DNA from 2 places in the Kluyvera ascorbata genome. Region 1 is predicted to be linked to the other one. Evidence: predicted binding sites of a transcription regulator. Region 1 holds the regulator's gene; the other holds the start of a gene.

Region 1 (6,573 bases):
TTGCGCGATGCGCGTCCGGTTGAACGTGGTGAGCTGGAAAGTGGCGATCTGGTCTTCTTCCGCACTCAGGGCCGCGGCACCGCCGATCATGTAGGCGTGTATGTCGGTAACGGCAAATTTATTCAGTCCCCGCGTACCGGCCAGGACATCCAGATAACCTCGCTGAGCGAAGATTATTGGGTACGTCACTACGTCGGCGCACGCCGTGTTGTTACCCCTAAGACAATTCGTTAATCACTTACCCCGTTTGTTAATAAACGGGGTAAGCTTATCTTTTATCTCACCTTTTAATTTGCTACTCTATCCCTACTCAGTACATGGTTATTGAGTGTACAAATATAATAAGGAGAGAAGCAATGTCGTTCGAATTACCTGCATTACCGTATGCCAAAGACGCTCTGGTTCCACACATTTCCGTGGAAACGCTCGAGTATCACTATGGCAAACACCACCAGACCTATGTCACTAACCTGAACAACCTGATCAAAGGCACCGCGTTTGAAGGTAAAACGCTGGAAGAGATCGTGCGTTCATCTGAAGGCGGCGTGTTCAACAACGCTGCACAGGTCTGGAACCACACCTTCTACTGGAACTGCCTGGCACCAAACGCCGGTGGCGAACCAACCGGTGCAGTCGCTGAAGCCATTACCAAATCCTTCGGCAGCTTCGCTGAATTCAAAGCGCAGTTCACCGATGCCGCGGTTAAAAACTTCGGCGCTGGCTGGACCTGGCTTGTGAAGAAAGCTGACGGCTCCCTGGCTATCGTCTCTACGTCTAACGCAGCGACTCCGCTGACCACCGACGCGACGCCGCTGCTGACCGTTGACGTGTGGGAACACGCTTACTACATCGATTACCGCAACGCGCGTCCAAACTATCTGGAGCACTTCTGGGCTCTGGTTAACTGGGAATTCGTTGCTAAGAATCTGGCAGCCTAAGCAAAAATAACCCGGCATCGCAACGCTTCGCCGGGTTATCTCGTATCACGCAGAAGGGAGACCTTCTGCGTTTTTGTTTTTACTGACGAGCCAGGGCTTCTTCACCACGCGAACGTCCGCTCAGAAAAACCACCAACAGGGCCAGGGCTGCCACTATTGCCCCCATGACCGGTACAAAGCTATATCCCAGACCACCGGAAATAACCGCCCCACCCGCAACCGCACCCAGTGCGTTCCCCAGGTTGAACGCCCCGATATTCACCGAGGAAGAAAGGCCCGGCGCTTCGTGAGCCACGCGCATCACGCGCATTTGCAACGGTGGCACCACCGCGAAGGTTGCCGCACCCCAGACCACCATACTGAACGCCGCGCCAACCTGCGTTTGCGCAAGGAAAGGTATGGCCAGCATTATGACCATCAGCAGCCCCAGGAAGCCTTTCAGCGTCCCGCTCACCGAGCGGTCTGCAAATTTACCGCCGAGGAAGTTACCGATAGAAAAGCCCACGCCAATCAGCACCAGCATCAGGGTAATAAAGCCCGGGGTCGCGTGAGTGATGGTACGCAGCACCGGCGAAATATAGGTATAGAGTGTAAACATCGCGCCCGCGCCCAGCACGGTGGTTAACAGGGCTGAAAGCACCTGTGGACGCACCAGCACCGACAGTTCACGCTTCACGTCCGGTCTTTCGCCTGCCCCGCCCTTCGGCAGCGAGAACCACAGCCCCAGAATCGCGATAACGCCAAGCCCGGCGGTGGCCAGGAACGACATACGCCAGCCGATGGTTTCACCCAGCCACGTCGCGGCAGGTACACCACCGATATTCGCGATAGTCAGCCCCATAAACATAGTGGCTACTGCGCTCGCCTGTTTGTGCTTCGGCACGACGCTCGCCGCCACCACCGAACCCAGGCCAAAGAACGCGCCGTGATTAAGGCTGGTAATAATGCGCGACAACAGCAGCGTGGTGTAATCCGGCGCGATGGCAGAAAGCACGTTGCCGAGAGTAAAAATCGCCATTAAGAAAATCAGCGCATTTCGGCGAGCGCGATGCGAAAGCAGCAGCGTCATCAACGGCGCACCGACCATGACGCCGACCGCATAGGCACTGATCAGCATCCCGGCGGCAGGAATGGAAACGTCCACCCCTTTGGCGATGACCGGCAGAAGCCCCATCGGCGAGAACTCGGTGGTGCCGATACCAAAGGCACCGACGGCTAACGCCAGTAAGGGGAAGTTAATTTTCATGCTCAAGCTCCGAGTGGCCGCACAACAGACGCGGCATAAGGACATAATGCAAAAGCATGACATTAATCACAGAAAAACAGAAGTGTACAAAACTGCAAAAGATTATTGCGAATTCGGTAACAATCAGACAGGAGGGAGCGGACGCTCCCCCGCAGAGGAATTAATGCAGAACGGCAGTCAACGCGGCAGCGACGATCAGCGCCAGCGTAATAACGGTGGTAGAGAGCGACAGCTTAAGTTCGGTACTCATCAATTTTTTCTCCTTTTTATTTCCACAGCAAAACTGAGCTAACTCATTTTTGCACAGTATTGCGCAAAAATCTTCACAGTTTTAGCAGGATGTTGTTTTTTGCTCTTCCACTTTGCGCCAGGATAAGTCAGAATTCGACGCTTATTTATAAGCGTACCGGCCATTGACCCCCTCCTGTCGTCCTGTATCGTTTTCCCGGCGAATCGCAATCCATAAAATTGCGTCAGGGTGTGTGAAGGCAAACGTTTTCCTTTCGATTTTATCAGGGGCAGGCCAGGGTCTGGAGTGAAATGGAATGGCAACTATTAAAGATGTAGCGAAGCGCGCAAACGTTTCCACTACAACCGTATCACATGTAATTAACAAGACGCGTTTTGTTGCTGAAGAGACGCGTGAAGCCGTCTGGGCGGCAATCAAAGAGCTGCACTACTCGCCAAGCGCCGTTGCCCGTAGCCTCAAGGTTAACCATACCAAATCGATTGGTTTACTGGCGACCAGCAGCGAAGCGGCCTACTTTGCCGAAATTATCGAAGCCGTTGAGAAAAACTGCTTTGAGAAAGGCTATACCCTGATTCTGGGTAACGCCTGGAACAACCTGGAAAAGCAGCGCGCCTACCTGTCAATGATGGCGCAAAAGCGCGTCGATGGCCTGCTGGTCATGTGCTCTGAGTACCCAGAGTCGCTGCTGTCGATGCTGGAAGAGTACCGTCACATCCCGATGGTCGTCATGGACTGGGGCGAAGCCAAAGCAGACTTTACCGACTCCGTTATTGATAACGCATTTGAAGGTGGTTACACCGCGGGCCGTTACCTGATTGAGCGCGGACACCGCGATATTGGCGTGATCCCAGGCCCTCTGGAGCGTAACACCGGCGCAGGCCGTCTTGCGGGCTTTATGAAAGCCATGGAAGAAGCGCAAATTAACGTGCCAGCCAACTGGATTGTGCAGGGTGACTTTGAGCCAGAGTCAGGTTATCGCGCCATGCAACAAATTCTGTCACAGCATCCGCGCCCTACCGCTATCTTCTGCGGCGGGGACATTATGGCGATGGGTGCCCTGTGTGCGGCAGATGAGATGGGGCTGCGCGTGCCGCAGGATATTTCGCTCATCGGCTATGATAACGTGCGCAACTCACGTTTCTTCACCCCAGCGCTGACCACCATTCATCAGCCGAAAGATTCACTCGGCGAAACGGCCTTCAATATGCTGATGGATCGCATCGTCAGCAAACGCGAGACGTCTCAATCGATTGAGGTGCATCCGCGCCTTATCGAACGTCGTTCCGTGGCCGACGGTCCGTTCCGCGACTATCGCCGCTAAGCATGACCCGCGGACACCCTACTCGGGTGTCCGCAGCCACTCTTCATTTAACGTTTCGCTATCCCCCAGATACTCCAGCAACCAGTTAAGCGCCGGCGACGCTTCGCTTTGCTGCCACGTCAGACAACAGGCGGCATCCGGGAACGGGTTCTCAAGCTGTAACACGACCCACTCTCCGCTTTCCAGCCACGGCTGCGCCTGATGTCCTGGCACCATCGCCGCACAAAGCCCCGCCGAGATACAGGTTTCCGCTGAGGCCCAATCCGGCACGACCACGCGTTTTTGGTTATCGAGCAGCCAGGTCGTTCGCTTCGGCAGAGATCGCGACGTATCTTCACGCACCAGCGACGGCCAGTTGCGCAACACGTCGTCGCTCAGTGGACCGTCCATTCGAGCCAACGGATGCGTACTGGCGACCACGCAATGCCAGTTGAGCATCCCCATATCACGGAAAGCGAAACGGCCACCGACCGGAATCGCCTGGGTTGCGCCAATCGCCAGTTCCACACGACCGTCCGCCAGCGCATCCCAGACGCCGTTGAATACCTCCTGGTAAACAATCAGTTCCACATCGCTGAAATGACGATAGAAATCGACGATCAGCTGGCGAGTTCGCTGGGGCTTCACGATATTATCGACCGCAATCGCCAGCTGCCCTCGCCAACCGTTAGCAATTTGCTGGCACTGCTGACGGGTGATCTGCATTTTTTTGATAACAGAACGTCCCTCTTTCAAAAACCATGCCCCCGCTGGGGTCAGTTCTACGTCGCGATGACGACGTTCGAACAGCGGCACGGCTAGCCACTCCTCTAGCTGGCGTACCGTGTAGCTCACCGCAGAAGGCACACGGTGCAGTTCCTGCGCCGCGGCGCTAAAGCTGCCGTTGCGCGCCACCGCATCAACGACTTCCAGAGAATATTCAGACCACATTTTTTGCCTTCAAATATTTTGAATCCATGGCGCAAATATTAGCGTTTCACAAGCCGTTATGCACTCTCTACACTCAGCGGCATTGTTTACTCATGATAAAAAGGGCGAAGTTTATGCAACCTGGGAAAGGATTTTTAGTCTGGCTCGCGGGATTGAGCGTATTAGGCTTTCTGGCCACCGATATGTATCTCCCCGCTTTTGCCGCCATTCAGGAAGACCTGCAAACGCCGGCTTCCGCCGTCAGTGCGAGCCTCAGCCTGTTTCTGGCAGGCTTTGCCGTCGCGCAGCTTTTGTGGGGACCGCTGTCAGATCGCTATGGTCGCAAGCCTATTTTGCTGACTGGGTTAACCATTTTTGCTATTGGCTGCATTGGTATGCTGTGGGTGCGCGATGGCACCACGCTGCTGGTGCTGCGCTTTGTACAGGCCGTTGGCGTCTGTGCGGCTGCGGTGACCTGGCAGGCCATGGTCACCGATTACTATCCGGCCCAGCGTACTAACCGTATTTTCGCCACCATCATGCCGCTGGTTGGGCTATCACCGGCGCTCGCCCCGCTGCTGGGTAGCTGGCTGCTGGCACACTTTGACTGGCAGGCTATTTTCGCCACGCTGTTTATTATTACGCTGCTCCTGATGCTGCCGGCATTCCGCCTGAAACCGGCGCACAAAAAGCACGCCGCGAGCGAAGAGAAGCTCACCTTTATGCGTCTGTTACGCAGCAAAGACTATCGTGGCAACGTACTTATCTACGCCGCTTGTTCGGCAAGCTTCTTCGCGTGGCTTACCGGTTCGCCGTTTATTCTGCATGAGATGGGCTACAGCCCAACGGTGATAGGCCTAAGCTATGTACCGCAAACCATCGCCTTCCTGATTGGCGGCTACGGCTGTCGCGCGGCCTTGCAGAAATGGCGTGGCGCACAAATGCTGCCATGGCTTTTGGTTATCTACGCGCTGAGCGTGGTGGGCACCTGGGCAGTAGGTCTGGCTGAGAATGCGTCGCTGACTGCCCTGCTGATTCCATTCTGCGTAATGGCTATTGCGAACGGTGCTATTTATCCGATCGTCGTCGCTCAGGCTCTGAAGCCTTTCCCACAGGCTACGGGGCGCGCCGCAGCGCTGCAGAACACCCTGCAATTAGGACTGTGCTTCCTCGCAAGCCTGGCGGTCTCTACGCTGATTGCGACGCCGCTGTTGACCACTACCAGCGTAATGTTGGTCACCGTGCTGCTTGCTGGCGTCGGTTACAAAATTCAGCTGGCCGCGCGCCGCGCTGAACGCGATATGGAACACGCCACTTCCCACGCCTAAACATCACCGATATCAATATCTCAGGAAATGATTAGGGCGCTAAGATTTTTAGTTGAATCAACAAACTTAGCGTCCTATACTGGATCCGCATCACATAAATAATATAGATTTAACTTATTAAGCGGGAGCAGGATAGCTTCCCGTTGGACCATGGATAGGCTTTCGGCAAGGGATACTTCCCTTCCTCTGTGCTACGTCGGATAGCAGGCTCACGAATTTCGTGAGATTTCTCACAAACCCATAAAAAGCGTCTACGCTGTTTTAAGGTTCTGATCATCAGGTCGGGATGGAGAAGCTATGAGCTCATCGTGTATAGAAGAAGTAAATGTACCGGATGACGACTGGTATCGTATCGTTAGCGAGCTGCTAAGCCGAGCAGGCATTGAGATTAACGGCAATGCTTCCTGCGATATTCAAGTCAAAAATCCGCGTTTGTTTAAACGTGTTTTACAAGAAGGTTCGCTGGGTCTTGGCGAAAGTTATATGGACGGTTGGTGGGAATGCGATCGTCTGGATATCTTTTTCGACAAGGTACTGCGCGCCGGATTAGAAACGCAACTCCCTCACAATATTAAAGATAC
Region 2 (6,573 bases), 2.3 Mb from region 1:
ATACGATGTCGACTCCAGAGACTCGTCACAATAAAGCCCCCCAATTCTCATCCTTTAAGCTCGCGCCTGCGCCACAGCCGCAGGACGACTGCTGCTGCGACAGCCAATGTGCAACGACTGAGCCCGTAGCAGAACCAACGCTGGACGCCCGCTATATCTGGGTCGTCAACGGCATGGACTGCGCCGCCTGCGCCCGTAAAGTCGAAACCGCCGTAAGTCAGGTCGCTGGCGTAAAGCAGGTCAAAGTCCTGTTTGCCACCGAAAAGCTGCTGGTTGATGCCGATGACGACATCCGTACTCAGGTGGAGAAAGCTGTGAGCGCCGCCGGCTATACGCTGCGTAGCGACAGCGAGCCGAAGGCCGAAGAGAGCACCTCACGCTGGCAGGAAAACCTGCCGCTTATCGCGCTCGCCGTGATGATGGCGATTAGCTGGGGCCTGGAGCAGTTCAACCATCCGCTGGGCAACCTGGCGTTTATCGCCACTACGCTTGTCGGGCTCTACCCTATCGCCCGCCAGGCACTGCGCCTGATGAAAAGCGGTAGCTGGTTCGCTATTGAAACGCTGATGAGCGTCGCGGCCATCGGCGCGTTGTTTATCGGCGCGACGGCGGAAGCCGCAATGGTGCTGCTACTGTTCTTAATTGGCGAACGCCTTGAAGGCTGGGCGGCTAACCGCGCGCGTCAGGGTGTGAGTGCATTAATGGCGCTGAAGCCAGACACCGCCGTGCGCGTGCGTGACGGTCAGCGTGAAACCGTCGCCCAGAAGGATCTTCAGCCGGGCGATGTGATTGAAGTGGCCGCCGGCGGGCGTTTGCCTGCCGACGGGAAGCTCATCACGCCGTTCGCTAGCTTTGATGAGAGCGCCTTAACCGGCGAATCCATTCCGGTTGAGCGCAGCGCGGGCGAGAGCGTGCCAGCGGGTGCAACCAGCGCTGACCGCTTGGTGCAGCTGAGCGTTATCTCGAAGCCTGGCGATAGCGCCATCGACCGTATTCTGCGCCTGATTGAAGAGGCCGAGGAACGTCGTGCGCCTATCGAGCGCTTTATTGACCGTTTCAGCCGCATCTATACCCCGGCGATTATGGCCGTCGCGCTGCTGGTGACGCTGGTGCCGCCGCTGCTGTTTGCCGCCTCGTGGGAGGAGTGGATCTACAAAGGGCTGACGCTGCTGTTGATTGGCTGTCCGTGCGCGCTGGTTATCTCGACGCCGGCAGCGATTACCTCAGGTCTTGCCACCGCCGCACGCCACGGTGCGCTGATTAAAGGCGGCGCAGCGCTGGAGCAACTGGGGCGCATCACCCAGATGGCCTTTGATAAAACCGGTACCCTGACGCTCGGCAAACCACAGGTAACAACGGTTATCCCAACGGCCGAACTGAGCGAAGAAAATCTGCTGGCGCTGGCCGCCGCGGTGGAGCAAGGCTCCACCCACCCGTTGGCACAGGCCGTGGTGCGCGAAGCGCAGCAGCGTGGGTTGACCATTCCTCAAGCCGCTGAGCAGCGTACGCTCGTAGGTTCCGGTATTGAAGCCAACGTAGACGGTCAGCGCATCGTTATCTGCGCGGCAGGCAAGTTCCCGGCTCCTGATCATCAGGACGAGATCCAGCAACTGGAAAGCCAGGGCAATACCGTGGTGCTGGTAACTCGCGGCGAGACGCTACTGGGAATTGTGGCGCTGCGCGATACGGTACGCCAGGAGGCGCATCAGGCGGTCGACGGCCTGCGTGAGTTAGGCATTCAGGGCATCATTCTGACCGGGGATAACCCGCGTGCCGCCGCCGCCATTGCCGATGAGTTAGGGATGGACTACCGTGCCAACCTGCTGCCTGCTGATAAGGTCAATGAAGTGACGGCGCTGAACGCTCAGGGGCCGCTGGCGATGGTGGGCGACGGGATTAACGACGCCCCGGCAATGAAGGCCGCTGCGATGGGTATCGCGATGGGCAGCGGCACCGACGTGGCGCTGGAAACCGCCGATGCAGCACTGACGCATAACCGTCTGACCGGGCTGGTGCAGATGATTCGCCTGGCGCGCGCCACTCACGCCAACGTCCGACAAAACATCGCTATTGCGCTGGGGCTGAAGGGGATTTTCCTTATTACCACGCTGCTCGGTATAACCGGTCTGTGGCTGGCGGTGTTGGCGGATACGGGTGCGACGGTGCTGGTGACGTTGAACGCGCTGCGACTGCTGCGCGGGAAGTTTAGTGCGTAATTACGTTGCTTCGGTGCCCTTCCCCGGCGGCGCTCCGCTTGGCCGGGCTACGGTGCTAGATCTGTAGCCCGGGCGAGGCGTTTACGCCGACCCCAGGTTGGCTCGATGCCGATTAATGGCGCTTACGCAGCAAATACTGGTACGGCAAAGACTCGGTTTGCTGGGCAATCAGCTCATGCTCCATAAAACGGCAAAAACCGGGAATATCGCGCGTGGTGGCAGGATCGTCGGCAATCACCAGCAGCGTTTCCCCCACTGGCATCGTCCGCACGGTTTTACGCACCATCATTACCGGTTCCGGGCAGCGTAGCCCTTGCGCGTCTAAGGTGTGGTCGGGGCTGGAAAACAAATCGGTCATGAGAATCTCGTCGTCAGAAAAAACGCGCTTAGTTTACGCTGACCTTGCCTCAACGCAACCAGGTTAACGATTGCGCGAAAAACAACCATTGCAATGAAACGCGAAAGCAGTATCATTCCGCCCCTGCAATGGGTTTGCAGACTTATTGGGTTCCCTCACCCCAACCACTAAAAAGGTACAATATGACTCCCTTTACATCCTTACAGCGCCGTCATGCGCTGGTTTGGCTATCGCTATTTCACCTGCTGGTGATCACTTCCAGTAACTATCTGGTACAGCTGCCGGTCTCTATTTTCGGCTTCCAGACCACCTGGGGCGCGTTTAGCTTTCCGTTTATCTTCCTCGCGACTGACCTGACCGTGCGAATCTTTGGCGCACCGTTGGCTCGCCGTATCGTTTTCGCGGTGATGGTCCCGGCGCTGATGATCTCCTACGTCATTTCGTCGTTGTTCTATATGGGCGAATGGCAAGGTTTCGGCGCGCTGGCGCACTTTAACCTGTTCGTGGCCCGTATCGCCGCCGCCAGCTTTATGGCCTATGCCCTGGGGCAGATCCTTGACGTACACGTGTTCAACCGCCTGCGTCAGAGTCGCCACTGGTGGCTCGCACCAACGGCCTCTACGCTGTTCGGCAACATCAGCGACACGCTGGCGTTCTTCTTTATCGCCTTCTGGCGCAGCACCGACCCGTTCATGGCCACGCACTGGGTGGAAATCGCCCTCGTGGACTACTGCTTTAAAGTGCTGATCAGCATTGTTTTCTTCCTGCCGATGTACGGCGTACTGCTGAATATGCTATTGAAAAAGCTGGCAGATAAATCTGATTTGTCAGCAATGCAGCCAGGTTGAGAGTTCATTACACGGGTTGTGATAAGATACGCAGATGAGCCGTTAGTGGCTATTTATCGAAAGGAAGATGTCAATGCGCAAATTGGTGAAATATGCTGGTATTGGCCTGCTGGTGATGGGCCTTGCGGCCTGTGACAACAGCGACACCAGCACCCCTGCACAGGGTTCGGCTGCCGCAAGCGATGCCGCAGGTCAGGCAATCAATCTGTTAGACGGTAAGCTGAGCTTTACGCTGCCAGCCGGGATGACCGACCAGAGCGGTAAGCTGGGCACCCAGAGCAATAACATGCACGTTTACTCTGACGCCACCGGCATGAAAGCGGTCATCGTCATCGTTGGCGACGACACCACCGAAGATTTAGCGGTGATGGCAAAACGTCTTGAAGATCAGCAGCGCAGCCGCGACCCGCAGCTGCAGGTGGTGACCAATAAATCCATCGAGGTGAAAGGCCACACGCTGCAACAGCTCGACAGCATCATCTCCGCGAAAGGGCAGACCGCGTACTCTTCCGTCGTACTGGGTAAAATCGATGGCAAGCTGCTGACTATGCAGGTTACGCTGCCAGCGGACAACCAGCAGCAGGCGCAATCTGACGCTGAGAAAATCATCAATACGCTGGTCATCAACTAAGTTTTGCTGACCGCGACACGGCCTCTCGCGTACTTACGCCAGGGGCCGTTTTTTTAGCTGCCATCCCAGCAGCAGCGCCACCGCCACCAGCCCCGCTGCGGCAATGTAAATCGTCGAAATCCCCATCCACGCCATCATCAGCCCGGCCAGCGGGCCGGTAATACCCAGCGATAAATCCATAAACACGGTGTAGGTGGCCAGCGCCGACCCTTGGTTTTGCTGCGGTACGGCCTTCACCGCGACAACGCCCAGCGCCGGGAACACCAGTGAGAATCCCGCTCCCGCGAAGAAGGTGCCGATTTTTGCCATCAGCGGCGTTTCCGCCACGCCCACCAGCAGCAGGCCAACAATCTCCACCGAGAAACAGATCATCGCCACGTTCAGGCCGCCGAGGCGGTTGATACCGTTCGGGAACAGCAGACGTGTGCCTACGAATGCACAGCTAAAGAGGGTGAGCGCAAACGCCGCGCCGTCCCAGCCTTTCGCGTCATAGAACAAGGTGATAAAGGTAGCGATAACGCCAAAGCCAGCGGAGGCCAATGCCAGCGCCATACCGTAAGGCCAGACGCGCCCCAACACCGCGCGAAAGGACATCGGCTTGCCCTTTTTGGCTTTCACTTCTGCACGCGGCAGCGCGCACAGGATGGCGACGGCGGCCACGACCATAATCGCCAATGCCAGCCCTTGTAGACCCACATAGCGGTAACACACTACGCCGAGCGGCGCGCCCATCGCCATCGCACCGTAGGTGACAATCCCGTTCCATGAGATCACCCGGCCAATATGCGGCGAACCCACCACGCCAACGCCCCATAGCGTGGAGCCCGTCCCGGCAAAACTCTGCCCGATACCAAGGATCACGCGCCCCAGGCACAACAGGACCAGGCTCACCAGCGGCCAGTCGCTGCCCGTTGCCGCCAGCAGATAGCTCAACCCGCTGAGAAAACAGCCGCACAGCCCCATCACCACGATACGTTTTGGCCCCAGCAGGTCGGCATAACGCCCGGCGTGCGGGCGACTGAGCAGAGTGGCGAAGTATTGCAGACTTATCACCAGCCCCGCCCAGAAGGCGCTGAATCCCATAACGTCGTGGACATAGCCAGGCAGTACCGCCAGCGGCAGGCCAATGGTGAGATAACTTGCGAAGTTGAAGATAACGATGGAGACAATACGCAGGTTGAGGCGCAGACCGCTAAGCTGCCCCTCAGCGTCGACCGCAGGCATAGATAATCCCTTATAGATGCAACGAAAAAGGCATTATTGCACATTTTGTAGCCCGGGCGAGGCGTTTACGCCGGCCCCGGAAGGCTCGGAGTCATTCCCGGCGGCGCTTCGCTTGGCCGGGCTACGCGGTATGGGAGGATTTGTTTGGCCAGAAGATGGTGATAACACCCGCAATAATGACCACGACGCCCAGCAGACCACGCCAGGAGAAGGGTTCGTGCCAGCCTGGTAGCCAGATAGCGGCACACCACACCACCATGTAGCTCAGGCTCAATAACGCATAGGCTTTTGCCAGCGGCAGCCGCTTCAGCGCAAAGAACCAGCAGGCCATCGACGCCACGTAACCGAACAGACCGAGGAAAAGCGCCAGCGTTCCGTCGCCGAAATGCAGCAGATGCAGCAGGAACACCAGCGGCTGCTCCGCCGAGGGCAGCGTGGTCATTGCCACGCGCAGCGTCAATTGAGCGGCGCTGACCAGCACTACGCTCATTAATGCCCAGATAAGCCCCATCAGGCGCTGCTCCCTACCAATATAATACCAACAATAATCAGCGCCACGCCCGCCCAGTGACGGCGGCTCACCGGCTCGTGCCAGATGGTACGTGCCGCCAGCGTCACCCAGACAAAATTAAGGCTCAGCATCGGATAAGCCACGCTGACCGGAATTTGCTGTAATACCAGCAGCCACAGCAGCATCCCCAGCCCGAGCATCGCCAACGCGAGTCCAAGCCAGGTCAACAGATGGCGCCCACGCTGCCCGGCTGGCGCCGGGCGCGTGGCCTGTTTCTGGCATAGCTGCCCGGCACAGCTCAATAAGCTGGCGAGCAGCAGACAGGCCCAGGTTATCATTGCGGACGATACTGAATAAATGCGGTTCGTCCCATCACATATACCTCATCGGGTTTTGGCAGCGGTAAATCCACGACTTTAGCATTGCGCGGCAACTGCAGCACCAGGGAGATAGGTCCCTCCTGGCGATGCGCTTCCAGCCACTGCGGGAAATCGCTGTCGGAGATGAAGCGCCCTTTGGCATCCGGATAAGCGAGACCGTATTTCAACTCACCCGTCTGCGCATACATGATGATATCACTGCGGTTCAGCTCCCAGGCAAGCCCAGCAGCAATACCGACGCTGTTGCTCAGCACATAGCGGCTCGGGGTCAGAGACTCACTCACAATATCCACCAGGAACTGCGGCTGCTTGCTGTTAGTCACGCGATCCGGAATGGCAAACCCCACCAGCAGCGCCAGTCCTAACGGACAGAGTGCCGCCAGCGTCCAACGCTGCGCATCCGAC

What was found. The regulator PurR, encoded in region 1, represses purine synthesis genes. The targets are predictions, from matches to a motif close to CANGCAAACGTTTGCNTG.
Region 2: a site for PurR is predicted at 2,634-2,651, ahead of tusA (sulfurtransferase TusA). Genes of this name have one in related genera too.

Annotation. Positions count from the first base shown of each region.
Region 1 covers NZ_CP096201.1:2,638,990-2,645,562, forward strand. Annotated here, with positions in the region: gene MY052_RS12485 (C40 family peptidase) at 1-234, shown strand, start outside; gene sodB (superoxide dismutase [Fe]) at 357-938, shown strand; gene MY052_RS12495 (MFS transporter) at 1,018-2,184, opposite strand; gene cydH (cytochrome bd-I oxidase subunit CydH) at 2,345-2,434, opposite strand; gene purR (HTH-type transcriptional repressor PurR) at 2,730-3,755, shown strand; gene punR (DNA-binding transcriptional activator PunR) at 3,774-4,685, opposite strand; gene punC (purine nucleoside transporter PunC) at 4,799-5,992, shown strand; gene cfa (cyclopropane fatty acyl phospholipid synthase) at 6,290-6,573, shown strand, end outside.
Region 2 covers NZ_CP096201.1:295,658-302,230, reverse strand. Annotated here, with positions in the region: gene zntA (Zn(II)/Cd(II)/Pb(II) translocating P-type ATPase ZntA) at 6-2,216, shown strand; gene tusA (sulfurtransferase TusA) at 2,329-2,574, opposite strand; gene MY052_RS01345 (7-cyano-7-deazaguanine/7-aminomethyl-7-deazaguanine transporter) at 2,757-3,422, shown strand; gene MY052_RS01340 (DcrB family lipoprotein) at 3,496-4,053, shown strand; gene MY052_RS01335 (MFS transporter) at 4,087-5,277, opposite strand; gene arnF (4-amino-4-deoxy-L-arabinose-phosphoundecaprenol flippase subunit ArnF) at 5,399-5,788, opposite strand; gene arnE (4-amino-4-deoxy-L-arabinose-phosphoundecaprenol flippase subunit ArnE) at 5,788-6,126, opposite strand; gene arnT (lipid IV(A) 4-amino-4-deoxy-L-arabinosyltransferase) at 6,123-6,573, opposite strand, start outside.